2 linked regions of the Butyricimonas faecalis genome follow. The protein of the gene in region 1 binds, or shares a complex with, the protein of each later gene. Links are inferred from orthologs where the notes say so. Each region holds a gene or a part of one and is shown on either strand. Other genes may lie near its edges. The genes, in order: prmC and prfA.

Region 1 (15,419 bases):
GCCTCTCCGGGAGCGGCTCCGAAAATTCGTATCCGGGGTACGGCAACGATTGCCGGAAATGCCGATCCTTTGTGGGTGTTGGATGGCGTTATATTGGAAAATTCTGTGCCGGTTACGGCTGCCGATTTGAATAGTCCGGACGTGATGAATATGTTTAATTCCGTGATTGGTGGAATTAACCCGAATGATATCGAGAGTATTACCGTGTTGAAAGATGCATCTGCAACAGCCATTTACGGAACTCGTGCAGCAAACGGGGTTATTGTTGTTACCACGAAGAAAGGGAAAGCGAATAGTTTTAATATTTCGTACCAACATACGTCAAGCATAAGTATCCGGCCTCATTATGACGATTTTGATTTATTGAATTCAAAAGAGCGTGTTGCCTTGGCTTGGGAAAATTATGAGGATGGTTTGTCGTTGTGGGGTGGAACTTACGCGGATGGAATTTCGGGATTAGAGGGCTTGTTGAATAGTTATGCTCTAGGACAGATTTCGAAAGACCAATTGAATACGATGGTTAATAAATTGGAAGAAGTAAATACGGATTGGTTTAAAATCCTGTTCCGAAATGCTTATACTCAAACTCACAATTTGAGTGTTTCCGGGGGAACAGAGAAAACGAATTACTATATTTCGCTAAATTACAACGGAGAAGAGGGAGTGGATAAGGCGAGTGAATATAAAAATTATGGAGGGATGGTAAAACTCAACACTCAGTTGTTTCAAGGAGTGAATATGGGGGCTATTGTTCAAGTCGATCGTCGGGACCGTGAGATGTATCATTCTTCGCTAGATTTATTTAATTATGCGGTTCGTTCCTCTAGGGCAATCCCATTACGGGAAGATAATGGCGATTTGCATTATTATATAGGAAGCGTGTCTGGGCGTGCAAGTAAAATTAATGTATTGAATGAATTGGCAAATTCCGGTAACGAGAGCACCCAAACCGATGCGAAGGGTATTGTCAATCTTACAGTAAATCTGTATAAAGGCTTAAAATATGAAGGGTTATTCAGTTATGCCTCTTCCCATTCGACCGCTCGGGATTATGCCACGGAAAAAACGGCTTACGTGGCAACGATTAGAGGTTATGGATATGGAGAAGGATCGGAAGACAATGTAAAGAAATCTCCTTTACCTTATGGTGGCGTATATAACGAAACAACCTACGAGCAACGCTCTTCGTTGATTCGGAATGGACTGACTTATAAAGGTAGTTTGATGGACGATTTGTCAATCGATGTTTTATTAGGGCAAGAGTTTAGAAATACGAATTATAAAGGCTTAACGTCAAATATTTACGGGTATTTCCACGACCGGGGGAATACATTTTACGAACCGGCTTTAGGAGAATCAACGGGACATTTGAAACGGAATAAAACGACCCGTAATCTGGTCGACCGTTCCAATATATCTTATTACGGGGTGATCTCTGCCATGTATGACAATCGTTACGTGTTGAATGCCAATATCCGCTTTGACGGATCAAATCTTTTCGGGTCAAATCCCAAATATCGGTATTTACCTTTATGGTCTGTTTCCGGAAGATGGATTATTAGTAATGAATCGTTTTTATCGGATAACACGCTTATAAGTAACCTGGCACTTCGAGCCTCTTACGGGTTGAGGGGAAATATCGTGGAGGATAGCAGCCCTTCGATTATTGCGGCGGCCTTGCCACCGAATGCGGTAACCGGTTTGTTTGAAATGGAAATACAACAAGCTCCTAATCCCGATTTGAAATGGGAAACAACCGCTTCATTTAATGCCGGTTTGGAAATTGCCTTGTTTGACAATCGTTTATCATTGGATATCGACTATTATTTGGATAAAAGCAAGGATTTGATTGCTTACAAGGGCGTGTCGTCCGTGTCCGGTTTCTCGGGAAAATACGTTAATTACGCGAATGTCACTAATCAAGGACTTGACGTTGCTTTGAGTGGAACAATTCTCAAGAGTAAAGATTGGAATTGGACGGCTGCTTTTAATATGGGGTATGTAAAAAATGAAGTGACAAAATCCAAAAGTACGGCACAGACAAAATATTTGGTGCAAAGTGTTTATACCCCCGGGGAAGTCTACGAGGGAAAACCTGTTAACGGCATGTTTTCGTATCGTTTTGCGAAGTTGGACGGTAAAGGAATGCCGATGTTCTACGATAAAGATGGAAACGTGTTAGGCGTGGATAGCGATGAAATCGTGAACTTCCCTTATGATATTGAAAATCTGAAATATGAAGGGACAAGGGATCCGATGTTATCCGGTGGATTGAATACAAGGGTTGCATATAAAAATGTCTCTTTATCCATGTTGTTTGCTTTCGGGTTGAAAAATGTTGTTCGTCTGCCTTCTCGGGCTTATGTATCGGCACCCAATTCGGATGAAAATGCAAATAGCAGTATAAAAGATCGTTGGAGACCGGGACAGGATAACACGGGAAAGACAATTCCGGCCTTATCTTCCGGAGATGGTTTGATCATGACGGCTGACGATAATTTCTATGCCACGGACTGGTATAATTTGTCGGATGCTACCGTGGTTCCGGGAGACTATCTACGTTTTAGAAATTTAATGATCGAATATCGATTGCCTCTTCGTTGGGTGAATAAAGTGGTTATTGGAGATAAAAAATTGAGTAGTGTTACATTGAAATTCCAGGCACAAAACCTGTTTGTGTTGGCAGACAAACGTTTAAAGGGCTATGATCCGGAAACGATTAATTACACGACGAATGCTTACGGTTCCTTACCCTTAGCCAGAACATTTACCTTGGGATTGAATGTCAATTTTTAAATGAAAGATTATGGAAAAGAAATATTTATATAAATTATTCATCGTGAGTCTCTGTCTGTTTTTGGGGGCTTGCGAGGGGTATTTGAACGAGATTCCTCAAAACAAACAGAAGCTATCGACAACGGATGATTATGATCAGTTACTTAATAATGCGTACTTGACCAAGGCCGTACTTCCTTATATCGATGTTCTAACGGATGACGTGGATTATATGGCGGCAGATAGGCAACCGAATTTTGCCAATAGTGCCGATACGTATTTAGGAGCTCATTTGTGGGATAATAGCATTGAGACTACCATGCCGAATGGCGATGAGACATTTGAAAAATTTTATAATAGCATCTTTAATACCAATGTAATTATTGGGAATATCGACAATGCCATTGGAGACGTGTTGGATGAAGCAATTGTTCGACAAACTCGTGATCATATTAAAGGAGAGGCGTATGCTTTACGGGCTTTCCGTTATTTTTATCTGGTAAATATGTATGCGGCACCTTACGATCCGGCTACTTGTGAGAAAGAGCCTGGAATTCCGATTAATTTGGAAATGACGGCAGAAGATAAAGCTTATCATCGATCATCGTTAAAGGTTGTATATGAACAGATTGTAGATGATTTGGAAAAAGCCATTCCCCTGTTGGAAAATAATCCGATGGATACTGACAAAACCCGTTTTTCTGCTCTTGCGGCAAAGGCGTTGTTGGCAAAAGTGTATCTGTATATGCAAGAGTGGGATCTTGCAATAGAACAAGCGGAAAAGGTGATAAAAGCTAATCCTGCACTGTTTGATTTGCGAGATGCGGGAGAGAACCCGGTTATCTATACGGAGACACCTTTAAGTTATTGGAGTCCAGAGGATGTTCCCGGTATAGGTTATTTGGATGAGGAAAATGATAATGTATTGTTCGTTAATGGAATTAATGAGCTTTATATGATTTTAAGTGGGGATATTGCCGAAACCGTTTTTTACCCGAGCGAAACTCTATTTAATGTGTATGAAGCAGGGGATGTACGCAGGTATTATTTCATGAAGAGAAATTTGTCGGGCCGTCTTCGTTATGTAAAAAACAGGTATTATTCATTGAGCTACTCTAATTTTGTCGTTCAATTGAGTTCTGAATATGGTTATACCCGAGCAATTCGGACGGAAGATATGTATTTGATTCTAGCGGAGGCTTATGCTCACAAAACTGATGGAATTGCTACTGCCGTGGGATATTTGAATACGTTGCGCGAGGTGAAATTCAGAACACAGGACTTTGAGACCACGGGAAGGCTTCATGCTACTGATTTTAATCAACAGACATTGTTAGAAACCATTTGGAATGAAAGGAGACGGGAATTCTGTTTTGAAGAGCAGCGTTGGTTTGATCTTCGGCGTACGACCCGGCCTTCCATCACCCATTATGGAATTACCGGAAATGCTACTTTGCAGAAAGATGATCCTCGTTATGTATTGCAAATTCCGCAAAAAGAGTTGAATTCAAATCCTGAAATCGGTGCTAATCCCAGATAAACGCATGAATATGAAAACAAAATATGGAATAATGATATTATTAGGCTGGTTGTTATTAGGATCGGCTTGTAATGAAGGTGATTTAACCTCGGAATTCACTTATAACGGTCCGATTCCGGCAATTGCTGACGGGCCTTCGGAGGCTCAAAAAATTTGTTATGAGTTGTATCAAAAATACGACCATCACGTGTATTACACGTTAAGCGGCGATGAAGCGTTGCATACGAATGTCGGTATTACTCAAACAAATATGATTGCGTATAATTATCCGGATGCATTACCTTTGGTGGCTGCTGACGAGAAAACGGCAGAGTCTTTTCTAAAATTATTACAAACATTCTATAATGCTTTGCCTGAAACGATTGTGAAAACGACAGTTATCAAACGCCAAGTTTTGATAAAGGAGAATATTTGGTTTGATGAACTAGGAAGATATATGGGCTATTTCGGGATGATGGTGCCGACTCCGAATTTGAGCATCGGTTATGCCGAGGAAATGCAAGGTATTATTTATTGGGGAGGAATGAATGATGCTATTGGCGTACAACCGGAACTTTGGAAATATAGCCTTGCAAACAGTTTCTTTAAAGCTAGAACGATATCTTATTATGCGTTAGATATGCCTTCTCCGGATGCTTTTATTCTAGTGTCGAAAGGGAAATATTTTAATGAAATGTCATATGAAGAACAAGGCGATGCAATGATGGAAATGTTGGATTGGATGACGGGGGAATGGAATATGGATTATATAAGAAGTTTAGGTTTTGTAGATCCTTATCCGTTTTTTATGTTGCAAAGTAATTACATGCCGAATGAAGATATGGCTACTTACGCGGCGTGGATAGTTTGTAATCCTCTCGAGGAGCGTCAGGAAATATTGGATAATTATCCGCTTGTGAAAAAAAGATATGATCTTACGTTGGAATATTACAAGAAGAATTTAGGAGTAGATTTAGAAGAATTTTGTGAGTTCTGGGTGAATGTAACGATTGAATGAATGAAAAGTTTGTAAAAGATAAATATTTGAATATGAAAAAATATTGTATATTCTTTTGGTGTTTAGGAGTTTTAGCTGCCTGTCAACGAGAATCCGGGTATAAGATTATTGGATCGGTTCCCGGTACTCCCGATGGCATGAAAGTATATTTATATAATTGGAATACTCCCGTGGACTCCGGTGTGGTGAAGAGTGGTAAATTCGTGTTAATGGGGAAGGTGGATGTGCCTGTACGTTACCAGTTATGGGTTGATTTGTCGCCGGATAAAAAGGCAAATTTTGAGAAAGATATGCGCGGTTCGGATATTTTCGTTGATAACACGGATATACGATACGAGACGCCTTCGATCGATTCTTTAGCTTCTCGAATGAGTTTCCAAAGAGAAGCGGTAAAAGGCAACGTGTCGGTAGTAGGTTCTCCAGCGCATGATTTGTATCTGAAATATAAGGAAAAAATCAAACCTTATCGTGATAAAAATAGTGCGGCTTGGAATAAATATTTGGAAGTTTATCATATTCCGGCTCTTGATGGGGTATTTAATACCCGTGAGGGTATTGCCTTGGTTCGGCAAATACAAGCTGCAGAAAAAGAAATGAAAAGAATACAGTGGGATTTTATAGCTGAAAATCCCATGTCATCGGTATCTATTGATGTTGCTCAAAATATCGTTTTTTCTTCAAAACTTTCAAAAGCAGAAATGGATAGACTTTTACAAATGATCGATCCTTCTTTGCATCATGTTGTGGCGTATAAGGAATTAAAAGAAAGTATGGAAGATTTGTACCCAATCGCAATTGGAGAGAAATATAGAGATATAGAGGTTGTTAACGAGGAAGGGAAGACCGTGCATTTGGCTGATTACGTGAAATCGGGACAGTATAATATGGTGGAATTTTGGGCGTCTTGGTGCGGTCCCTGCCGGGGAGAGATTCCTCATTTGCGTCATGTGTATGATATCTACGGAAAAGGTGAAGATGCGTTTAACATGATAAGTATTTCTATTGATAATAAAGAAGACGATTGGAAAAAAGCTTTGAAAGAAGAGGAAATGAAGTGGGTTCAATTGTGTGATCCTAAAGGGTTTGAGGGGAGCGTTGTCAATAAATATAAAATTAGAGGTATTCCTTTCTGTTTGATTTTGGATCGGGAAGGGCGTATCATAGATCACGGGGTGAGAGGGGCGGAATTGGACGTGGTATTAGTAGATTTGTTGGGAGATCGTTATGAAAAGTAAATAGCTTCTCGTAAACTATACACAGTGGAAAATTCTTCCAGCTTCTGAAAAGAAGTTTGGAAGAATTTTTTGGGTATTAGGGCAATCTTTCATAACAACCGATGTGATGTTGTACGGTTGCGGTTCATGCCTGTTTCCCTTTTGTTTTCCATGGCTTGAATACCGATATGATTACTACCACAGCAAGCAGAAGTAATTGTATAGGTCCCCATATAGCACTTACAGCGAGATTTCTGTTATAAACATCCTGATTGACCATATACCAATCAATTTCATGAACATTCCCTTTTACAGCCGGTCCCATGATAATCCACCCGATCAGTACCATTACTATAGTCAAAATCCATTTAACTGTCAACCAATGCTGCTTGAAGAAGCCCCATTTTGTCCATGCTCCGTAAACAATTGCGGTAAGAATAATGCCAATGACTCCGCCGAAGATCAGCAGATCGTCGAGAATTTTTATCGCTAATGATAAAGTGAACATTCCTTCAGGGGTAGTAGGCGTAATCGTGACCCTGAGCAAGTTCATCGCTATTCCGCAGCCAATCCAAAGGATTGCGGCAAACAAATGAAATATTTTCAACCATTTCAGGTTAACAGAATTAGCAGTTTTCATAATTCGTCTTTTTAACGCGAAAATACAACAATGATTTGAAATAACGCAGATTTTCCTCCCCACTGCGTCTGGCTTAATGCCAAAAACAACTGCGTGCCTATACAGCACTTGTGGCAAGATTTCCGTTATAGACGTGACAAACATTTGGTGGATAACGGCAAAAACGTCAAAAACATTTGGTGGATAACGGCATTTTGCGATTTTAAATTTGGTGGGATGCTTTTTTTGGATTATATTCGCCATAAGAATTGAGAATAATGGAAGAGAATAAGATCTATTTTAAAAGAAAAATGTACGATACCATGCTCAAATGGAAATCTGAGCGCAATGGTGATACCGCATTATTAATCCAAGGAGCCAGGCGTATTGGTAAATCAACAATAGCAGAGGAATTTGCTCGTCATGAGTATAAATCATACCTATTGATAGATTTTTCAAGAATATCCAAGGAAGTAACTGATTTGTTCAATGATATCTCGGATTTGAATTATTTGTTTTTAAGATTGCAATTTATCTATCAAGTGCAGTTGTATGAAAGGGAATCTGTAATAATTTTTGATGAAGTACAATTACAGCCTCTGGCGAGACAAGCAATCAAACACCTCGTGAAAGATCATAGATATGACTATATAGAGACGGGATCCTTAATATCAGTTCGATCAAAAAGTCGTGATATAATAATTCCAAGTGAAGAGACAAAAGTCGATATGTACCCCATGGATTACGAAGAATTTAGATGGGCACTTGGTGATACTGCAACAATTCCCTTATTGCGAACCGCTTTTGAAAAAAAACTCCCGTTAGGAGATGCCGTTCATCGTAAACTGATGCGAGATTTTCGCCTGTATATGCTTGTTGGAGGGATGCCTCAGGCGGTTTCTGCTTATATTAAAACGAATAATTTTTCAATTGTTGATGTCGCGAAACGGGATATCATCGCTTTGTATGAAGAAGATTTTGGGAAAATCGATGATTCGGGAAAGGCGAAGTCGATGTATGATGTGATTCCTGCACAATTAAGTAAAAATGTGTTACGTTATCAAGTGGGAAAGGCTATTCCTAACGAAAAGGTGGATAGAATAATAAATATTGTGAAGGAAATGGAGGATTCGATGACGGTTAATGTTGCATTTCATTCTGACGACCCGAATGTCGGTTTGGCGTTGACAAAAAATGACGAATATTTCAAAATGTATGCCTCGGATACAGGTCTGTTCGTAACACTTGCATTTAAAGATCGTGATATTACAGAAAATGTCATTTATGATAAATTGCTTAGCGATAAACTTGGTACAAACTTGGGATACGTTTATGAAAATGTCATAGCCCAAATGTTAAAAGCTACCGGGAAGAATTTATTTTACCATACAATTCCCTATGCCGAAGGTAAAAAGTATTATGAAATCGATTTTGTCATACCCGATGGGCATAAGATATCTCCCATAGAGGTGAAATCTTCAGGGTATAAATCTCATAAATCATTGGATCAGTTTTGCATTAAATACTCCGATCGGATCATGAATAAATACGTGATTTATACAAAAGATTATAAGAGAGAGAATGGCATCGATTATATTCCGGTTTATATGACCATGTTTTTATAACCGTATACAAAGGAAAATTTATAACTTTTGTCGAAATACCTGCAAAAGTTACAACATTCGCGGGTAATAAACCGCAAAATCTGCGGTTTATTACCCGCGAACGTACCCAGCCAACGGGCTACTCCTTGTAGTACACTCGTTTCACGCGGAAAGAGATGCCTGTAAGTACTTCGTACGGGATGGTCCCCAGTTGTTCCGCCAATTCGGTCACGGGAATGTGTTTCCCGAAAATCTCGACCTCGTCCCCGATGGCGGCATCCGTGTCCGTGATGTCGATCATGCAGGTATCCATGCAGATGTTACCTATAATCGGAACCCGTTTCCCCTTGACGAATACGTTGCCGATGCGGTTGCTCAAATGACGGTTGAGCCCGTCGGCATACCCCACGGGGATCACGGCAATCCGGGAGGGGCGGGTCGTGTAGCTTTTACGTCCGTAGCCGATGGATTGACCTTCGGGAACGTTGCGGATGGAGGAAATGTAGGTTTTGAAACTGCTTACGGCTTGGAGTTGGGCATTCGCGGCACTGATGCCGTGTAAACCGATACCGAGACGAACCATGTCGAAATGGTATTGCGGGAACCGTTCGATGCCGGCGGAATTCAAAATGTGACGCCAGATTTTGTAGTTAAATTGGGCTTGGATGCGTTCGGTCATACGTTCAAACAGGTGGATTTGGCCCAAGGTGAATTCATCGTGCTTGGCTTCGTCACTTCCCGCGAGATGAGAAAACATGGAACGGATGTACACGGAACGTTCGGTATTGAAAAATTCCAATAATTGCGGGATATCCTGTTCATCAAAACCGGAACGGTTCATGCCGGTGTTCAGTTTGATATGTACGGGGAAACGCTTGATCCCGTGTTTTTTCAGTGCCTGGTTGAAATCTTCCAAAATGTCCAGGGCGTAGATTTCCGGTTCCAAGTTAAACATGATCATGTTGTCAAAAGCTTCCCGTTCGGGGTTCATGACAGCGATGGGAATGGTGATGCCCGCGGCACGCAGTTCGATTCCCTCGTCGGCAAAAGCGACCATGAGATAATCCACCCGATGGTATTGTAGCAAGGAGGCAATCTCACGGGAACCGCTACCGTACGAAAAAGCTTTTACCATGACGGCGAGGTGTGCGTCGGTCAATGACCGGAAGTGATTTAGATTGTAAACCATGGCATCCAGGTCGACTTCCAGAATGGTGCTGTGGGATTGCTTTTGCAGGAACCCGGCGATATATTCGAATTGGAAGGCCCGCGCACCTTTGATCAAGATTATTTGGTTTTTGAAATTCTCCCGGTCTTCCTGGCGGAGAAAATGTTCCGTGTCTTCGTAAAAGCGGGAATTGACCGCGAAATTATGGCGATGTTCACAGAGGTGTTTGCCGATACCGATAAATAAAGAGATGTTTGCCTGTCGAAGGGTCTCCGCGATAGAAGGGTAAAGATCGTCTCCAGCTTTTCCCGTGTCCATGAAATCGGAAAGGATAACAACCCGCTCTTTCGAGGAATCCTGTGTTGCCAATATGTTCAATGCCAGTTGGAACGAGGAGGGGTCTGAATTGTAATAGTCATTCACGAGCGTGCAATTGTTGATGCCGTCTTTGATTTCAAGGCGCATGGCTATGGCGGAAAGTTGTTGCACTCGGGAATAAATGGTATCCGGAGAGTAGCGTTTTAACAGCATGGTGCTGACAACGTTCATGCAGTTCTCGAATGAGGCGATGTCCGCGAAAGGAATGTCCAGCCTGAAATTGGTACCGTTGTACGTGATTTGTACTTCCCGGTGCCCCCCCGTAATATTTAGTGTTTTTACTTGAATTTGCGCGTTCTCGTCTTCCCCCCAGAGTAAGCACGAGACGGTGGCGGGCAATTGTGTTTTGATATATTCCATGGCCTCTCCCGATTGCCCGATCACCCAGGAACAGGACGTGAAAAGTTGGGCTTTTTCGGCTAGTTTTTCTTGCGTGGAGGCGAAGTTTTCACCGTGTGCATCCCCGAGATGAGTGAAGATTCCTACCGTTGGCCGGATCATTTGTTGCAGGCGTTTCATCTCCCCTTTTTGGGATATTCCCGCCTCGATGATGGCGATTTCGGTGCGGGCATCGATTCCCAACAGAGATAGGGGGACGCCTACTTGAGAGTTGTAACTCCGGGGACTCCGGTAGATTAGGAAGTCCTTTGACAGGAGTTGGTATAGCCATTCTTTCACGACGGTTTTCCCGTTACTTCCGGTAATGCCGATGACTTCGGCGTTGACCTGTTGACGATGGTGGGCTGCCAGCTGTTGCAAGGCCGCCAATACGTTTTCAACGACGATCAGGTTGGCTTCTGTCAGTAGTTTGAATTCTTCCCGGAATTCACTGATGACAAATGCTCGAACCCCATCCGCGTATAGGGTTGGGATGTAATCGTGCCCGTTGTGATTGTTACCTGTTAAAGCAAAAAATAGCGTGTGTTCGGGCGTGACGACCGAGCGGCTGTCGATGCTATATTCCGTGATCTCCACGGGTATCCCGCTATGTAATGTACCGTTAATGATTTCGGCGATTTCGTTCATAAGATTTGAAAATTGAAAATTGAAAATTGAAAATGAAGGATTTGCAATTTTCAATGATGTTGTTTTTATAAAGGCAAAGCTACGGATTTTAGGGGTTGGATTTACCTGTGGGGTAAAGAAAATTTTGCTGTCGGAGTGGCAAGTTGTATGGTGTTGTTTGGGGGGTGATTCGTAACAGTTTGGGGCGTGTTAAGCGGCAATAGACGTGTGACAGAGGTGTCCCCTAGGTTTCACGGCCGTTTGGGAACTGACTTTGCTCACTCGGGGACATGTGATACTTAGGGGGTTGACCGCTTATTTCGGGCTTATTTCCCGATGAATTGTGTCGAATTAGAGTAGGGGCGCGAAGAGACGGGCCAGGGATTCCCGGATTTTATCTCGTTTGGGGCGGAATTTCCAGCGTTGGATGCTGATTTCAGTGCTGCCTTTCAGGTCGTTCAGAAAATCAGAACCGAGTTGGCGGCTGACGTTGCGGTCGTAGATGATGAGGTTGACTTCGAAGTTTTGTTCGAAACTACGGATGTCCATGTTGGCGGTACCCACGGAAGATACCAGCCCGTCCATGACGATTACTTTGCTATGGTTGAATCCTTTACGGTATTGAAATACTCGAACCCCGGCTTCCAGCAGTTCCTCCACGTAGGAGCGCGTGCACCAGTGCGTGAGTGTCGAATCGGATTTGTACGGGATCATGATGCGTACATCCACTCCACTCATGGCCGCGGTTTTCAGCGAGTTGATCGTGGTTTCACCCGGCATGAAATAGGGTGTCGAGATGAAAACGTACTTCTTGGCCATGTTGATCAGCGTGAAGTAGGCTTGCTGGATGGATGTCCAGTCGCTATCGGGACCTGAGGCCACGGTTTGAACGACCACGTTGCCGTCGACTTTCTTGTTGGGAAGGTATTCCGCTTTGTTTAGCAGAAGTTCCTGACGGACGAAGTACCAGTCGAACAGGAAGACCACTTGTAACGAGGTGACGGCTTCCCCTTTCACTTTCAGGTGGGTGTCGCGCCAGATACCGATGCCGGGTAATCCGTGCAGGTAGCGATCGGCGAAGTTTAACCCGCCGATGAAACCGGTGTCGCCATCCACGACCACAATTTTCCGGTGGTTCCGGTAGTTTACCTTGTTCGTGAACAGGGGGAAACGTACGGGGAGAAAGGGGTATATCTGGATTCCGGCAGCCTGCATCTCTTTGATGTAGCGTTTGGGTAATTTCCAAGATCCCACGTCGTCATAGATAACGCGCACTTCCACGCCTTCTTTGGCTTTCTCGATAAGCAGTTCTTTCAGTTGTTCCCCGAGTTCTCCTTTGTCAATGATATAGTATTCCAGATGAATGTATTTCTTCGCCTTGGCGATGGCCTTGAAAATCGAGCTGAAGGTGGCTTCCCCGTTGTTGAGAATTTCGACCGTGTTGTTACGGGAGAGGAGCGCCTTGCTGTTGTTTAGGAGCAAGGTCATCAACGGTTTGACCGCTTCCATGTCTTCTTTTTTCAGTAGTTCGGTTTTCTTGATACGTTGTTTCTGGTCCTCGCTCATGTATTGCAACCACTTGAAGTCGCCCAGTCCTTTCATGGAGAACATTTTGATCTTCCGATAGTTCATACCGAAGTAGATATAGAAAAATAGTCCGATGCCGGGGACGAGGATAAGGACGAGCATCCACGCGAGTGTACGTACCGGATTCCTGTTTTCCAGTATGATCGTGTATATGATCGCCAAAATGGTGAGGATATACAGCAGTATGCCGAGGTTAATCGCAATATTCGTCCAGTTCACGCAATTAAATTTTCAGTTTTCAATTTTCAGTTTTCAATTAAACCGTATCTTTGTTTCATGAATACGATGTTTGATTTACAACAATACGCATTACAGGAGCTAAAGGATGCTTATACCGAGCATGAAATAAAAGTTTTATGCTCGCTTGCCTTTTGCCATCTGTTGCATTGTACAAATATAGAAATCCATCTTAAAAAACACGAATTTTTAGAGAAAAGCTTTATCGATAAATTCGTTCAAGTTGTGGAAGAGTTAAAAACGGATAAGCCGATTCAGTATATTTTGGGTGAAACGGAATTTGCCGGTATTGATTTTCAGTTAAATAGCGAAACGTTGATTCCCCGTCCGGAGACGGAAGAGTTGGTGATGTGGATTGTGGAATCGGGAGTACGGCCGGGTGCGAGGGTGCTGGATATAGGTACCGGAAGCGGGTGTATCATCGTGTCTTTGGGAAAGTTGTTGAAAGGGGGAAGGTTTTATGGGGTGGATATTTCCCCGGAGGCCGTGCGTCAAGCTGCCGATAATGCCCGGAGGAATGGCGTGGAGGTGGATTTTGAGGTTCGTGATATATTGCACTACGGTGAATGGGAATGGCCCGGTTTCGACGTGATCGTGAGTAATCCGCCGTATGTAAGGGAGTCGGAGAGGGAGTTTATGCATGATCGGGTGCTGAATTATGAGCCTTCCAGGGCTCTTTTCGTGCCGGATGCCGACCCGTTGATGTTTTACCGGAAGATTGCCGAATTCGGTCGCGATCATTTGAACGAGGGGGGGGCGTTGTTTTTTGAAATCAACGAGGCTTTGGGGAAAGAAACCGTCGAGTTGCTCCAGAAGATGGGGTACGAGGAGGTTGAGTTGCGGAAGGATATTAACGAGCGGGAAAGAATGGTAAAAGCCCGGGGAAATTTTAAATTCTAAATTCTAAATTTTAAATTACATCGAAAGTGGATGCGAAAAAAGCGTTGAATATAGTTGCCGGGCAGTGTAGTAAAAAGGAGTATTGTAGTTTTGATGTACTTAAGAAGTTACAACGCTGGGAGTTGGAGGAGAAAGATATTGCCGCGGTCATGGAGTTTTTGGTGAAGAATCATTTTTTGGATGATGCCCGTTTTGCCGAGGCGTATGCCCGGGATAAGCATCGTTTTAATCGTTGGGGGAAGTTGAAGATCATGCAGATGCTCCGCCAGAAGCGTGTGCCGGAACGGCTGATCGAACAGGCTTTGTCGGCTCTGCCCGATGAGGAAAACGATACGACGTGTCTGGCGTTGTTGAAACAAAAGAACCGGGGTTTGAAGGAGGAAGACCCGTATAAACGAAAAGCAAAGCTTTTTCGCTTTGCCTTGAGTCGTGGCTTTGATTATGAAACCATTAGCCGGTGTATCGATCAATTACAAGATTGAATCATCCCATATCACTTACTTTTTCCAACGCTTCCATGTTTGTGATCTTGATTTGCTTGCCGGAAAGTTCCAGTATACCTTCCGAGGCGAAGTTGGATAGCGTGCGGATGGCGTTGGACGTGGTCATGTTCGAGAGATTGGCCATATCTTCCCGGGAAAGGCAAATTTTCAGTGTTTTGTTATCATCTTCGAACCCGTACGTGTCTTTCAGTACAAGCAAAGCTTCGGCCAGGCGCCCGCGAATGTGTTTTTGCGTGAGCGTGACGGTTCGGCGGTTCGAGAAACCCAGGTCGGTGGCTAATGCCCGGATCACGTTCATGGCAACATCCGAGTTGCTGCGTACGATACCGAAAATGAGTTCGGTTTTCATGATGCAGACGATGGAGTCTTCCAAGGCTTCGGCCGATGCGATGTGCATTTCTTCGGCAAAGAAGGCCCGGTAACCGATGAACCCGACGGGTTTTGCCATGCGCACGATTTGTTCCCGTCCCGCGATGCCTTTCTTGGCGATTTTAGCTTTTCCGGTAATCAGACAAATTAACCCGAACGGTTTATTCCCTTCTTCGTAAATCAAGTCCCCTTTTCGGTACATCTTGCAAATGCTGGTTTGACGAATGATGCTTTTGCTGCTTTCGTCCAGGTTGGCAAAAAGGGAGTTGGGACTGTCAATGCAAATGTTGCAATATTTTTCGTGTAATTCTTTGTCTTTTATCGTTCTCATAAATTTATTTGGTGTTATAATTTGGCTACGAGTGGCACTCGGCGTCCGCTACCGAATGCTTTTTTACTGACTTTCAGTATCGGTGGACATTGGGCCCGTTTGTATTCGTTACGATTGACCAGGGTGAGCGTTTTTTCAACGACTTCGGGGGCAAATCCTTTCGCGATGATTTCTTGCTTGGAACTGTTTTCT
Region 2 (15,550 bases), 2.2 Mb from region 1 along the record:
GAAAGGTAGTGGCGCATTTTGTCCATTGAAAACACGTTTTCTCCAAACACGACAGAACACCTGGGACGTTCCCCGCACTCCACGGGTTTACGACGGGCAATCTCTTGTAAAGCTAAGAATCTAAATTTTGCCATAAATTTATATTTAAAGAAGTGAACCCTGTTTTTACAGGGGCAAATATACAAAATAATGCTAATTTTATGCACATACCCCCATATTTTTTGATGCAAATTCAACAAAAACATGTTTATTACAAGACACACCCCCTATAAAACACACCCATGCTTAATTTTATAATACGCGTACTCATAAAAATAAACAATGTATATACATGACTAGTAAATAAAAAAACGTACATTTGAAAAATTTCATACACACGGATAAAAGACTCACAAAATAGCATTATATATGTCAGAATATCTTTCAACTTTCGGAGCAAATATTTCCGCAGAAATGCAAGAGGCTATACTAGCCGCAGCCCCCAACATGATGGTTTTCTTTGATGAGTCGTATCATCTACTCAGCTTGCTTAACCCCATCATCGAACATATCCCTTACCCCCCGGAAGAGATGATCGGTAAAACACTGGAAGAACTCATTGAAGAACCGGAAAGTAAAAACTATTTTCAAGAACAACTCCAAAGAACACGAGAGGAAAAGAAGCCCCAATATTTTGACATCTATCTCCCGGTAAGAAATACGAAGTACTTTTTTGATGTTCACACGGCCCTCCTCCCGAACAATCAAGTGATCGCTTTCATGCGGGATATCACCGATTACACGTTGAGAAAAACAGAGACAGAAAAATTACAACTCTTTTTGAACCGGGTACTTGAAAGTATCGAGTTTCCTATTTCAATCAAAGATATGAACACGGAACGTTATATATTCTGGAGTGAACGATCAGGCATATTCGGGCGTACCACCGAAGAGATGATCGGACAGACGGAGGAGATGATCGCCAGTAAAGAACGGGCCCGACAGATGCAAGAATTCGACCGACAACTAGCCTTGGGAAAAAAATCCTATCAAGGAATCGAGAAATTCATTTTTGCCGACGGTCAAGAACACTCGCTGCTAATCACCAAACATCTTTTCACGGAAGACAATATGAATTGGCTCGTGTGTACCACTCAGGATATAAGTGACATGCAAAGGCAACAAGAAAAAATCAAATCCCTTACCAAGAAGTTGATTCTCGCCCTAAACATCACGAAGCATGCCCTCTGGATGTACGATATCAAGGAGCAAGTGTTTATAACCAACTCCCTGCAGTTAAAGGGTATTTACAGAGAAACCCTCGAATGGGACTTAAAAATACCCATGATCAAATTCTATAACGCCATTCACCCGGATGACCGAAAACATGTAGAGAAAGAATTCAACGACCTTATTCGCGGTAAAGTGTTCCAGATAAGATTCACCTTTCGGGCTGATTTCAAATATCATAAAAACTACAAATGGTTCGAAATTAATGCCTTACAAAAAGAAGAGGAAACTTATAAAAATATGAACAGGCTAATCGGAACCTGCAGCTCCATCGATGATTACAAAAGACTGGAAACTTCATTGAGGGATGCCAAAGAGAAACTGGAAATCACGAACTCCTCGCTTTCCTCCGTTCTCAGCCTGGCACACGTTCTCCCGTGGACTTGCGACGTCCCATCGCAAACCTTCTCCTGTGATTACGACATCCATCATCACGAAGATGCTCTTTTTGCCATCAACGGCAAATATTACTGTAAAGTCGAAAAATATATCAATTCCATACACCCCGATTACCGCGAACATATGCGTGACATATTCCGTGAACTTTTAGCAGGTAAACGCAAGGAGTTTCACGAGGAATACCTCGTACACTGGTACAACGACTGGGAATACGAGTGGGTCAACAAGCAAGGAACCGTTTACGAGTACGACAGTACGGGAAAACCGAAAACCATCATCGGGTCAAGCGTCGTGATCACGGAACGCAAACAAATGGAACAAAAACTATTACAAGCTAAAGAACAAGCAGAAGAAAGCAACCGTTTGAAATCTGCATTTCTGGCAAACATGAGTCATGAAATCCGCACCCCACTCAACTCGATCGTAGGTTTTTCCGAGATTCTTGCCATAACTGAAGATGAAGCCGAAAGACAGGAATACATTCAGATTATAAAAAACAACAACAATTTACTACTACAATTAATCAACGATATTCTCGACCTCGCTAAAATTGAAGCGGGAACGTTGGAGTTCGTGTTTTCGGAAGTAAATATAAATAGTCTCATAGAAGAAATTGCCCAGACAACCCAGCTTAAAATGATTCATCCCAATGTCACGTTCAGCGTGGAAGAACGTTTGCCGCGATGTATCATCAGAACCGAACGCAACCGTGTATTCCAAGTTATAAACAACTTCATCACGAATGCCATCAAATTTACCCATCAAGGGAGCATAAAACTAGGTTACAGACTCTCGTCACCCGGCACGCTTTATTTTTACGTGTCAGACACGGGTTGTGGAATTGCACCCGATAAAAGAGAGAAGGTGTTCGATCGCTTTATTAAACTGAACAATTTTGTCCAAGGAACGGGATTGGGATTAGCCATCAGCGAAACGATTATCACGAAGCTAGGCGGCAAGATAGGCGTTGATTCAGAGGAAGGTAAAGGTTCCACCTTCTGGTTCACCTTGCCGTATGTTCCACTGAAATAAATTTTATTACCTTTGGGAAATAAAGAAAACGCTTAATCATGAAGAAAATTGCCGCCATTCACGACCTGTCTGGCTACGGAAGAGCTTCATTGACCGTGGCTATCCCCATACTTACACACATGGGATTCCAGGTTTGCCCCCTTCCCACTGCCATACTATCCGCCCATAGCGAATACAAGGATTTTCGCTCGCTGGATCTGACTGATTACATGGAAAGTTTTATCGCTCATTGGAAAGAGTTGCAACTCCAATTTGACGCCATCTACACGGGATACCTGGCTTCCGTGAAACAAATGGGCATCGTCAGTGATTTTTTCGCACACTTCAAAAATGATCAAAATTTCATCCTCGTTGATCCCGTACTGGGAGACCACGGGGAATTATATTCCAGCATGACACCCGACATGGTGGAAGGAATGCGGAAACTCTGTTCCCAAGCCAAAGTGATCACCCCCAACTTGACAGAAGCGGCCTTTCTGCTCGGGTATAACCCGCGACTGGAGATTTCCGTGGAAACCGCAATACAATGGTGCAAACAGTTGAGCGAGCTCGGTCCGGAACACGTGATTATCACCTCCGCTCCCGGAGGTAACGCCCAAAACGTGGCCACCCTCGCTTATAACCGCTTGGATCACCGGACCTGGCGGGTACTATGTGACTACATCCCGGCCTCGTATCCCGGCACGGGCGACGCTTTCGCCAGCGTGATCACGGGGTGCATGCTCAATGGAGACAGTCTCCCGGAAGCCCTCGACCGAGCCGTACACTTCATCAATATGGGTATTAAAGCCACCTTCGGTTACGCCCACAATCCCCTTGACGGCATGAATCAGGAAAAAGTACTCCACTACCTCAACGAACCTCTGCCTTATTACAAGTATGAACTCGTTGAAACAAATGAAGAAATTTAGAATTTAAAGTTTAGAATTTAGAATGAAAAGAAGCTGGTCATTTACGATTTACGAAGAGGACTTATGATTGAAAAAACGTCGTTTAACAGGTGAAAACCTCTTCATCCAAAATCCTAAATCTAAAATCAAGAAATTAATTAATCATGATTAAAGCTATTATTATCGATCTGGACGGGACTACTCTTCCTCGCAATTGGCACCAAATAAGCGAGGAGAACCGGGAAGCGCTGGAAGAAGCGGGACGACAAGGCGTGGTTCGCATCCTAGCCACGGGACGCTCCGTGTTCTCTCTCAACAACACGCTACCCGAAGGCCTTCCGGTGGATTACATGGTATTTTCCTCCGGAGCTGGCATCATGCGCTGGGGAGACAAAGAGATTCTTCTCACCCGGGAATTATCGGCCGAAGAGACACTAGACATTGCTACCCACCTCTGGAAATACGATATAAATTTTACCATACAGCAAAGAATTCCCGACAACCATCATTTCTATTACCGGAATATCTCCTCTCTTCACGAAGATTTCCGACGTCGCATCGAAAATTATCCCGGATTGGGAACACCCATCTCTTCAATTGACGAGATACGGGACGGGGCCACTCAATTTCTTGTTATCCTAGACGCGAAACAACTCCAACTTCACGGGGATATTCAACAAAAATTATCAACCTATTCCGTGATCCGTTCCACGTCCCCCATCGACAATCAAGCCATCTGGACCGAAGTTTTCGCTCCCGATGTCAATAAAGGTACGTCTTGCCAGTTGCTCCTTGATCAGCTAGGTATTCATTACGATGAATGCGCCGGACTCGGGAATGATTATAACGACCTTGATTTTCTCAAACGCTGCGGCCACCCGTTCATCGTGTCCAATGCCTCGCAACCTCTACGGGATCAATTCGACAACATGCCCGCGGATGAAGATAACGGACTGGCCGTTTTCATCCGGCACGCCTTAAACTTGTAAACATGATTTATAAACCGAACTTCTTTGTCATTGACACTTTAAATCAAACAAAGGTTATTTCAGTCGTACGTTGAAATCGTACAACTGAATTTTTCATTCATTCACGTTTCAAACTATCCTTTTATAAATCAAAAAGGTGTGTCGCCTAACGACACACCTTCTCTATATTGCAATCTATTTCTCTTAAATCACTCCTTTGGCAACAAGCAATTCCGCCATTTGTTGTTGCAATTTCACGGCCTCTTCTCTCGCTCTCACGGCAAAATTCTCGGTCTTGTCCGCAAAGATGATCCCGCGAGAAGAATTCACGATTAACCCGCAATGAGAGTTCATACCGTATTTAGCGACCTCTTCCAAACTACCACCTTGCGCTCCCACTCCCGGAACCAGCAAGAAGTGATTCGGAACGATCTCACGGATACCGCTCAACATTTCCGCTTTCGTGGCCCCCACGACATACATCATATTCTGGTCATTCCCCCACTCCTGAGATTTACGCAAAACCCGTTCATACAATTTCACGCCATTCTCCTCAAAGAATTGGAAATCAAAAGCACCTTTATTAGAGGTCAATGCCAACAGGATCACCCATTTGCCCTCATATTTCAGGAACGGGGTCACGGAATCCTCTCCCATGTAAGGAGCCACCGTGATAGAATCAAATTCCATCGTCTCCAGGAAAGCACGGGCGTACATCTCGGACGTATTCCCGATGTCCCCGCGTTTAGCATCGGCAATCAAGAAGATTTCGGGATATTTTGATTTGATGTATTTCACCGTTTTCTCCAACGTGATCCAACCGGCTACCCCATTACTCTCGTAAAACGCAATATTGGGCTTATAGGCAATTGCCACGTCGGCCGTTGCATCCACGATAGCTTTATTAAATTCGTACACGGGGTCCTCCGCTCCCATCAGGTGTTGAGGCAATTTCTTTATATCTGAATCCAAGCCCACGCAAAGGAAGGACTTTTTCTTTTTTACCTGTTCAAATAACTCGTTATAAGTCATACCCTCTAACTTTTATCTTTTAGTTTTTAACTTTTATCTTTAGAATCCGCTCTCCTTCAATTTCTCCGTGTTCTCCTCGATCTGCAATTTCTCGATAATCTCACCCAACTCGCCATCCATAACGGCAGCCAAGTTATAAAGCGTCAGATTGATACGATGATCGGTCACACGTCCTTGCGGATAATTGTAGGTACGAATCTTGGCAGAACGGTCACCCGTGGAAACCATCGTTTTCCGTTTTGAAGCTATTTCATCCAAATATTTCTGATGCTCGATCGCGTAGATACGAGACCGCAACTCGGTCATTGCTTTCGCCAAGTTCTTCAACTGCGATTTCTCGTCCTGACAAGTCACCACTATACCCGTGGGAATATGCGTCAAACGGATAGCGGAGTAGGTCGTGTTCACAGATTGCCCTCCAGGACCGGAAGAACAATAGGTATCTTTCCGAATATCTGCCGGATTCAACACGACATCCACCTCTTCTGCCTCCGGCAGTACGGCCACCGTGGCCGCAGAGGTATGCACCCGTCCTTGAGTCTCTGTCGCCGGGACGCGCTGCACGCGATGTACTCCCGACTCGTATTTCATAATCCCGTAGACACCATCTCCCGTGATGTTTGCGACGATTTCCTTGTATCCCCCGGAAGTTCCTTCACTATAATTGGTTACTTCTATTTTCCAACGTTTGGATTCACAGAATTTCGTATACATACGGAACAAATCCCCGGCGAAAAGACTGGCCTCGTCTCCCCCGGTTCCGGCACGAATTTCAAGAATCACGTTCTTCGAATCCTCCGGATCGGCAGGAACCAACAACATTTTCACCTTCGACTCCAATTCGGGGATCTTGGCACCCAGCTCCTCAATCTCCATCTCTGCCATTTCTTTTAGCTCCTTATCGGTCTCCGTGTTCAATATTTCCTGTGCCTCATCGTAAGAACTCACCGCACGTTTCAACTCGTCTCCCGCCTCCACGATCTGTTCCAGATCGCGATACTCTTTATTCAACTTCACAAAACGATTCATGTCCTGTATCACCTCCGGGTCGGTTATCAACTGTCCGATCTCGCGGAAACGGATATAAAATGTTTCTAATTTCTCTAATAGGGAATTGTCGCTCATATATATATCTAAATTATAATCGAACGCGAATTTAATAAATTATCCATTGATATCACAAATCTTCGATCAATTGCTCGACAACTTCCTTTAAAGGAGTTATTACATATCTTTGAAAAAACGGGCCGTCTCTTCAAGCGTATGAAAATGGAAATCGGGAAAAAGAGACAATACTTTCGCGCTGGAATAACGGGATTTATGTTGAGACGAACGAGCCGTTTCCTTCGTGAAGGCCGGTTTCTTTCCCGTGAATAGAGCCACGAAAGCCAGCAAACGCCAAGCCAAACCCGTCATCCACGGGGTCATCCGGATACAAGGCGGACGTTTACCCACGACACGGGCAATCACGGTGAACAACTCCCGATAAGAATAATTTCCCCCGCACAACACGAAACGCTCTCCCCGAACGCCACGATCTTTAGCCAAACGGATCATCAGTTCACAAACATCCCGCACGTCCACGTATCCATTCATGCCTTCCGTGTAAAAAGGCATTCCCTTGCTTGCCTGTTCAAACAATTTGACACTACTTCGTCCCCGTAACCCCGCTCCCAAAATGATAGCCGGATTCACGATCACGGCATCCAATCCTTGACGGACATATTTCCAGACAATCTTTTCCGATTCTCCCTTACTGCCGGAATAAAGCGAGTGAATCGACCCCGGAATTTCCGGCGTATTCTCGTCAATCACGACACGCTCGTCGGGAGCATCCCCCAATGCGGCAATCGAACTCACAAAACATAGGCGTACCCCACGTTCCAAACAAATCTTACAGATATTTTCCGTTCCCTTGATATTCGTTTCCAGTAACGTATTCCGGTCTCCGCCATTGAAAGAAACCAGGGCTGCACAATGATAAACGGTGTCCACTTTTTCCACAAACGGGGTCACGGATTCCCCATCCAGCACATCCCCGACCACCCAAGTCACCCGGGACACGGCCTCTTCCGGCGAATCGGAATAATACGAAAAGAGAGCCTCCGTTTCTTCAACGTGGCTCTTATCTCTTTTTAACGCGATGATTGTCTCACCGCATCGTGCCAAATGACACAGCAAGTGGCTACCTAGGAAACCGGTAGCCCCGGTTACCATTACTGCCAATTAAACACAAAGTTTTGTTTCACATCCGGGTGTAAGCTCAAATGCACGGGACAGGTGTGTGCCACACGTTCGAGAATCTTTTTATCTTTCTCCGAATAGCCTTTGGCCGGCATGTTAAAGATCACGTCGATCTCGGCAATACGACGAGGTTCTGCCGCCATTTTCTTGGTTATTTCGATCTCAGCTCCCGTCAGATCGATACCGTTATTTTTAGCATAGATTCCCATGATTGTCATGGCACAAGCAGCCAGTGACGTGGAACACAAATCGGTCGGAGAAAAAGCCTCACCTTTCCCGTTGTTATCTGTCGGTGCATCCGTGATAATCTTCGTACCACTCTGTAAATGCGTACACTCCAAACGCAAATCTCCTAAATATTTTGCTTTTACTGTTGCCATATCCTTTTTCTTTTATGTTTTACTTTTCAAAGATAGTAAATTTCGTACAAAATCATCCATATGAAAGAAAATTTGATACTTTTTGCAGGAACCCGAATTTCTAGCACAATTTTTGATAATACACAAGTATCCCTATTGACACTTTTCTTATGCCGGGTGGTTTTTCATATTCCTACCACACCACACACGACAAAAGCCACCCGGTTCTTTAAAACAAATCAATGGCTTCTTTTATATATTCCAGATGCATTTCTACACCGGTGACCACAACCAAATCGAATCGTATTTCCCGGTGAATGTTCTTTTTCGTCAAATAAGCAGCTCCCGCAGCTTGCAAATTTCTCCTCTTCTTGTAATCCAGCAAATCAAAAAGTGATACGTTGTCACTCTCCCGGGTTTTCACCTCCACCACGACCAATACCTCCCCGTCAAGACACACAAAATCCAGTTCCCGATGTCCCACCCGCCAGTTTCGTTCCAGAATCGTGTAACCCATATCCAAAAGATACCGGTTCACCTTTTCTTCTCCGTATTCACCCAGTTTGTTATGCCACGCCATAGTACAGTCTCCCCCTAATTTACAGCCTAAAAAGAGTTTCGCAATGTTATACAAATCTATCATAAACGCAAAATTTTTAGTCAAAAATTCTACACCCCGCATCGTTTTTAAGATTCAAGTGGTTTATTTCGAGAGAGGTTTATTTCGAACTAGTTTTGAAATCTGAACCAAAATGCCTATCTTTGTAAGGTTTTTGGGAAAAGTAGTAGTTATGGCTAAAAAAAGAGTTTTATTCATTTCTCAAGAGATAGTTCCTTATCTGCCGGAATCAGAGATGGCAAATATTGGAAGATTTCTACCTCAAGGGATACAAGACAAAGGTAAAGAGATTAGAACATTCATGCCCCGTTACGGCTGCATCAATGAAAGACGGAATCAACTTCACGAGGTAATTCGCCTTTCGGGGATGAACTTGATCATCAACGACACGGATCATCCGTTAATTATCAAGGTTGCCTCGATCCAAGCTGCACGAATGCAAGTTTATTTCATCGACAATGAGGATTATTTTCAACGTAAGTACACGATCTCCGACGAGGAAGGAAATTTTTTTCCGGACAATGACGAAAGATCTATTTTTTTTGCCCGGGGAGTATTCGAAACCGTGCGCAAACTCAGATGGGCTCCCGACTTGATTTATTGCCAAGGATGGTTCACCGCGCTGGTTCCCCTTTACCTGAAAAAGGAATATCATGATGACCCTGTTTTCTCCAAAACGAAAGTGGTATTCTCTACCTATAATGACAAATTCGACGGAAAGCTGGACGAAAAGTTCGGGGAAAAAGCGATCACGGAAGGAGTTTCCCGAAAAGATGTGACACTTTTAAAAGACCCGACACACACGAACATCAATAAATTGGCTTTCCAATATGCCGACGGAATCATTTTCAACCACAAAGACGTGGACGATGAACTCCGTACCTTCGCCTCCGATCTAAAGAAGCCCACCTTGGAATACCCGGGCGAGCAAAGTTACATCGAGGCTTATTCCGATTTTTTCGACAAGATTATTGAATAATTATATAAACAAGCGGCAATGGTTGTTATGCCGCTTGTTTTCATTTAATATAAATCATTAAAACATAACATTTATGTGTGGTATTGTAGGATACATCGGGCCCAAAGAAGCCTGTCCGATCTTAATTAACGGTCTGAAACGCCTGGAATACCGGGGATATGACTCTGCCGGAATCGCGTTGATCCATAATAATAACATCCAAGTTTACAAGTGCAAGGGAAGGGTACAAGACCTGGAACATCACATGGAACTGGAAGACACCAGTGCCACGATCGGCATGGGGCATACACGCTGGGCCACTCACGGGGAACCCAATGACACGAACGCGCATCCCCATACTTCCATGAACGGTCTTTTTTCCATCGTCCACAACGGTATTATCGAGAATCACGCTCTATTAAAGGAAAAATTGCAGGCCAGAGGCTATACGTTCCAAAGTGAAACCGACACGGAAGTGCTGGCAAACCTGATCGAGTATATTTACACGAAAGGCCAAGTCAATGCAGAGAATGCCGTGCGTCTGGCTTTAACCAAGGTTATCGGGGCATACGGACTGGTTGTTTTATGCAAGAACGAACCGGACCAGCTCGTGGTGGCGAGGAAAGGTAGTCCTCTCGTGATCGGCGTGGGACAAAGCGAATATTTCGTAGCCTCGGATGCTACACCTATCGTGGAATACACGAAAAACGTGATCTATTTGAATGATGACGATGTTGCCATCTTGAAGAGAGACGAGATGGTTTTGAAAACGATCAAGAACACCCCTGTTTCATTAAGCATCCAGCAGGTGGATATCGACATCGAGAAGATCGAGAAAGGCGGTTTTCCACACTTTATGCTGAAAGAGATTTTCGAGCAGGTAAATTCAATATACGACACGATCCGCGGACGCGTGAATGCCGAGGCTTCGGAAATCTATCTGGGAGGTATCTCCGAGATTATCCCGAAGATGGTCAATGCCCACCGCATCATCATTATCGGTTGCGGAACGTCATGGCACGCCGGAACGGTAGGCGAATATATCTTTGAAGAATTCACCCGTATCCCGGTAGAAGTGGAATACGCGTCGGAATTCAGATATCGCAACCCGATCGTGGACGCCAACGATATTGTTATTGCTATTTCACAGAGTGGCGAGACAGCCGACACGCTGGCGGCCATCAAGTATGCAAAGGCACACGGGGCTACGGTTATCGGCATTTGTAATGTCGTGGGATCAAGCATCGCCCGGGAAACCGATGCAGGAGTTTACACGCATGCCGGCCCGGAAATCGGGGTTGCCTCCACGAAAGCTTTCACGGCTCAAATATCCGTGTTGGTCATGATGGCCTTACAGATCGGCCACCGCAAGGGGACATTATCCGACGAACTGTACAAAAAGTATATCCAAGAATTATATAATTTACCGGACAAAGTAAAAGCGATTTTGGAAAAGAATGACAAGATCAAAGAGATTGCAGCCATTTACAAAGACTCCACGAACGCTATTTACCTGGGAAGAGGTTGTCAATTCCCGGTTGCCCTGGAAGGTGCGTTAAAACTGAAAGAGATTTCTTACATCCACGCGGAAGGTTACCCGGCAGCAGAAATGAAACACGGCCCGATCGCATTGATCGACGAGAATATGCCGGTTTTTGCCATTGCCACGAATGACAATTATTACGATAAGATCGTTTCCAATATCAAAGAGATCCAATCCCGGAAAGGACACGTGATCGCTCTTGTCAACGATAACGATACACAGGTAAAAAAACTGGCAGAACACGTGATCGAAATCCCCGAAACGCTGGAATATCTGTCACCGCTTCTGAACGTGATCCCGTTACAACTCATTTCCTATCACATTGCTGTAATGCGAGGTTGCAACGTGGATATGCCGAGAAACTTGGCTAAATCCGTAACCGTTGAATAGACTAAAAAAGGTGGGAAATCCCACCTTTTTTTACTTATTTAGTGTTTGCTGCCATTTCCAAGCATTCGCCAGCGTCTCCTCGATGGGTGTGACCGCTTTCCATCCCAGTTCATTATTAGCTAAAGTTGTATCGGCCCAGACTTTCTCTATATCCCCGGCACGACGTCCCACGATCTTGTAATTCACTTTCACCCCGGTTGCACGCTCGAAGGCATGAATAATTTCCAACACGGAAAGGGCTTTCCCCGTACCGATATTGAAAAACTCGTAATTCTTTTTATTCTTCCCTTCCAACAACCGATGAATGGCCACCACATGCGCTTTAGCCAAGTCTACCACGTCAATATAATCCCGTAATGGAGAACCGTCTGGCGTGTTATAATCGTCACCAAACACGCTCAACTGCTCCCGAATCCCAATAGCCGTTTGTGTCAAGTAAGGAATCAAATTATTGGGCACTCCATTGGGCAACTCCCCGATAAACGCTGTCGGATGAGCCCCGATCGGGTTAAAATAACGCAAAGCCAACGCCTTCATGTCCGGCTCCACCCGCATCAGATCCCGAATAATATCTTCACTCATCACTTTCGTGTTCCCATAAGGAGATTCAGCCTCATGACGAGGTGTTTTTTCCGTTACCGGCAACACATCGGCTTGCCCGTACACCGTGCAAGAAGAAGAAAACACCAAATTCGGCACCTTGAATTCCCGCATACAAGTCAACACGTTCATCAAAGAGTTCAAATTATTGAAATAGTACTCCAAAGGCTTGTTCACCGACTCTCCCACGGCCTTCAAAGCGGCAAAATGAATCACGGCCCGAAGATCCGAATGGCGAGCAAAAAAATCCCGTGTAACCTCCCGATCGGTAAGGTCTATCTCCTCGAACTCGGGACGAATTCCCGTGATCTTTTCTATCCCGTCTAGTACATCCAAACTCGAATTCACTAGATTGTCAGCAATAATTACATCATACCCATTCTTCTGGAGTTCGACCACCGTGTGGGAACCTATATACCCAGTACCTCCTGTCACAAAAATTTTCATACGCCCATAATTTTATCTCAATTTATAACATTCTGAGTGTCTGCAATAGACACAACAAAGTAAATAATAATAATCCGAAATGCCTAAAATCAGTTTGACAACCTTACGTTTTTTCTTACCTTTGTGGCATGAATAAATATGTTGAACACATCGAAGAATTGCTCTATTTGCATGATTGCGTGATCGTTCCGGGATTCGGAGGGTTCATTTGCGACTACACGTCCGCAAGCATCAACGAGAAAACGGGGATCATCGTTCCCCCGTCTAAAAAAGTCGTGTTCAACAAGTATCTGAAACAAAATGACGGTCTCTTGATCGATTGGATCGCACGTAAAGAACAGGTTGATTACGAAAAAGCGCAACGACGTTTGGCTCTATTCTGTGAAGAGGTCAAGGTACGTCTGAATCAGAAACAAAAAGTGGATTTCGGAACAATCGGGACTTTCTCGGTCGACCGTCGGTTTAATATTCTTTTTGAATCCAAAAACCATAACTTCTTACCGGACGTGATTGGTATGGAAACCCTGCCTTTGGTAACTGTCAACGGGAAGAAGGCTCGCAAAACCCAAGAAGAGGTGATTAACACCGAATCCGGTAATCTGGTTACCCGTTTATTCAAATTCGGTTTGTCGGCAGCCGTTGTGACCGGAATCGTGGTGATTTCCCAACAGGATATATTCCAAGGAGACGGGGTGACGAATATGACAAACATGCAACCCTCCCCGATAAAAAACAAAACAATCCTCGTGGAGAATCCAGCCGTGATCTCTCCTACATACGATTTTGTGGATTATGACCCGATTATTGATCTGCCCGAGCCGTCAGTTTCACGACAAGCACAATCAAGTAAGCCGGAAAGACAATAAACAAGGCTGCCCATTTCAATAACAGGAAGAGTAGCACGAGTACCCCCCAGAACCTCCAGTTCCATTTCTTCTTGAAATCATAACAAGAGATCAATATATAAACGGGGATCATACAGGATAATGCTTTCACACCCCAAATGACAAAACCGATTATTACAGCCCCCAAAAAACAATACAAGAGAGCATTCCCGTTCCATGAGAAGTTGATCAATTTCAACGAGAACATCGGGATTTCACTGATCAGCAAGATCGCCAGCACCAAGGCAAAAAGAGCCAACAGCCACGGTTTGCCCCACATCGCCATGAAAAATTCTTCCTGATGATAACGGGTAAATACCAGCATCACCCAAAACAAAGCATTCGACGGGGTTGGCAAACCGATAAACGAATGAGTTTGCCGCACATCCAGATTGAATTTAGCCAAACGATAAGCCGAAAAAGCCGGAACCAGAAACGGCACGTACATAAACGTCCCCTGCCAGGGATTCGCAGCGAACAACTCTCCACCACCATACCCCAGATCGCGAATCAGGAAAAAAGCCATCACGGAAGGCATTACCCCGAAACTAACCATGTCGGCCAAGGAATCCAGTTCCTTGCCCATTTCCGACTTCACGTGCAACAATCGAGCAGCGAAACCGTCAAAGAAATCAAACACCATTGCCAGAATCACGAGCCAAGCAGCAAGATACAAATAGCCGTGAAAAGCGGCATAAATAGCCACCGTGCCGGACGTAACATTCATACAGGTAATCAGATTGGGTATATGTTTCTTCATGATATTACTTTTTATGATCTGAGCACGAAAATAGTTCTTTTTACGATAGATAAACGACATTTTTATTACTTTTGTTGCAAATTCGTTTTAGATATGGCTAAATTTCTCATTATCAGGTTCAGTTCCATCGGAGACATCATCCAATGTATGAATGTCGTAAACGGTATAAAGAACCATTTCCCCGATGCCGAAATCCACTGGATTGCCCGAAAAGATATGGGTTCTTTTCTCAACATGGACAAACGCATCGACCGGGTGTGGGGATTCGATAAGAAAACGGGATTCAAAGGTTTACTACAAATGGCCCGTCAACTGAAAGCCGAAAAATTTGATTATATCTATGACGCTCATAGCAACATCCGCTCCAACATCTTGAAAGCCGTGTTACTCCCGCCCTTTTACCATCTTTTCCCAAGAGGGCCACACTACACACTACGCCACAAGGATCGCTGGAAACGATTCCTGCTTTTCAATCTACGGATAAATAAGTTCGACAAACCGTTCCGGGGTATCGTTTCTTACCAGAAACCATTAGCCACGTGGGGCATCACGAATTTTGAATCCGATTACAGCGATTGGAATTTCCCGGCAGAGTATGAGGAAAGATTTCGTCGCACACTTACCCCAAAGACAATCACGCTCGTCCCTTCCGCCAACTGGGAAATGAAACGCTGGCCGGTCAGTAATTGGCAACAAGTAATACAGCTTATGCCCGACTATCGTTTTATCATTCTGGCAGGTCCGACCGACACGTTCTGCGAAACGATCAAGGCCATCGCTCCCGAAAGAGTCAATAACCTGGCAGGTAAAACCAGCCTTTTGGAATCTTGTTATCTCGTGAAACAATCCAATCTCGTGATCAGCGGGGATACCGGCTTCCTTCATGCCGCAGACCTATTCCACACGAAAGCCATCGCCTTGATGGGTCCAACGGCTTTCGGTTATCCCACGGGCAAACAGTCCGAAGTCATCGAAGTCGATCTTCCCTGCCGCCCCTGCACCAAAGACGGTCACGGTAAATGTAAACAATCCACCTGGCAGAAATGCATGGTTGACATTCTCCCTAAACGTGTAGTCGACACAGCTCTAAGAATTTTAGATTTTAAATTTTAAATTTCAACAGCAAGGGGCTAACGCTTATTATATGATTTCGTGA

The links.
Region 2: the proteins of prmC (region 1) and prfA are in contact, whole or in part, in a crystal structure (PDB 2B3T), measured with the Escherichia coli proteins. The link is inferred for Butyricimonas faecalis from one-to-one orthologs.

Annotation. Positions count from the first base shown.
Region 1 is NZ_CP032819.1:1,965,625-1,981,043, reverse strand. The notes cover bases 12,240-15,093. They hold prmC (peptide chain release factor N(5)-glutamine methyltransferase), read left to right. Parts: upstream 12,240-13,163; coding sequence 13,164-14,024; downstream 14,025-15,093. Other genes in these bases: D8S85_RS08765 (Crp/Fnr family transcriptional regulator), read right to left, coding at 14,508-15,093; D8S85_RS08770 (regulatory protein RecX), read left to right, coding at 14,051-14,506; cls (cardiolipin synthase), read right to left, coding at 12,240-13,106. Outside these bases: D8S85_RS08815 (SusC/RagA family TonB-linked outer membrane protein), read left to right, coding at 1-2,796; D8S85_RS08810 (RagB/SusD family nutrient uptake outer membrane protein), read left to right, coding at 2,807-4,315; D8S85_RS08805 (hypothetical protein), read left to right, coding at 4,326-5,312; D8S85_RS08800 (TlpA disulfide reductase family protein), read left to right, coding at 5,345-6,547; D8S85_RS08795 (hypothetical protein), read right to left, coding at 6,672-7,409; D8S85_RS08790 (ATP-binding protein), read left to right, coding at 7,424-8,770; D8S85_RS08785 (bifunctional UDP-N-acetylmuramoyl-tripeptide:D-alanyl-D-alanine ligase/alanine racemase), read right to left, coding at 8,889-11,321; more of cls, read right to left, coding at 11,652-12,239; more of D8S85_RS08765, read right to left, coding at 15,094-15,227; D8S85_RS08760 (NAD+ synthase), read right to left, coding at 15,242-15,419. UniProt on the Escherichia coli protein: Methylates the class 1 translation termination release factors RF1/PrfA and RF2/PrfB on the glutamine residue of the universally conserved GGQ motif, i.e. on 'Gln-235' in RF1 and on 'Gln-252' in RF2.
Region 2 is NZ_CP032819.1:4,198,233-4,213,782, reverse strand. The notes cover bases 4,673-7,657. They hold prfA (peptide chain release factor 1), read right to left. Parts: upstream 6,716-7,657; coding sequence 5,630-6,715; downstream 4,673-5,629. Other genes in these bases: D8S85_RS17985 (NAD-dependent epimerase/dehydratase family protein), read right to left, coding at 6,815-7,657; pyrF (orotidine-5'-phosphate decarboxylase), read right to left, coding at 4,763-5,590. In the rest of the region: D8S85_RS18015 (glutamine synthetase III family protein), read right to left, coding at 1-134; D8S85_RS18010 (ATP-binding protein), read left to right, coding at 409-2,700; D8S85_RS18005 (pyridoxamine kinase), read left to right, coding at 2,739-3,611; D8S85_RS18000 (HAD family hydrolase), read left to right, coding at 3,755-4,579; more of D8S85_RS17985, read right to left, coding at 7,658-7,807; D8S85_RS17980 (OsmC family protein), read right to left, coding at 7,807-8,214; D8S85_RS17975 (YraN family protein), read right to left, coding at 8,423-8,836; D8S85_RS17970 (glycogen/starch synthase), read left to right, coding at 8,985-9,791; glmS (glutamine--fructose-6-phosphate transaminase (isomerizing)), read left to right, coding at 9,865-11,703; UDP-glucose 4-epimerase GalE, read right to left, coding at 11,734-12,750; D8S85_RS17955 (HU domain-containing protein), read left to right, coding at 12,879-13,616; pssA (CDP-diacylglycerol--serine O-phosphatidyltransferase), read right to left, coding at 13,552-14,394; D8S85_RS17945 (glycosyltransferase family 9 protein), read left to right, coding at 14,488-15,507. UniProt on the Escherichia coli protein: Peptide chain release factor 1 directs the termination of translation in response to the peptide chain termination codons UAG and UAA.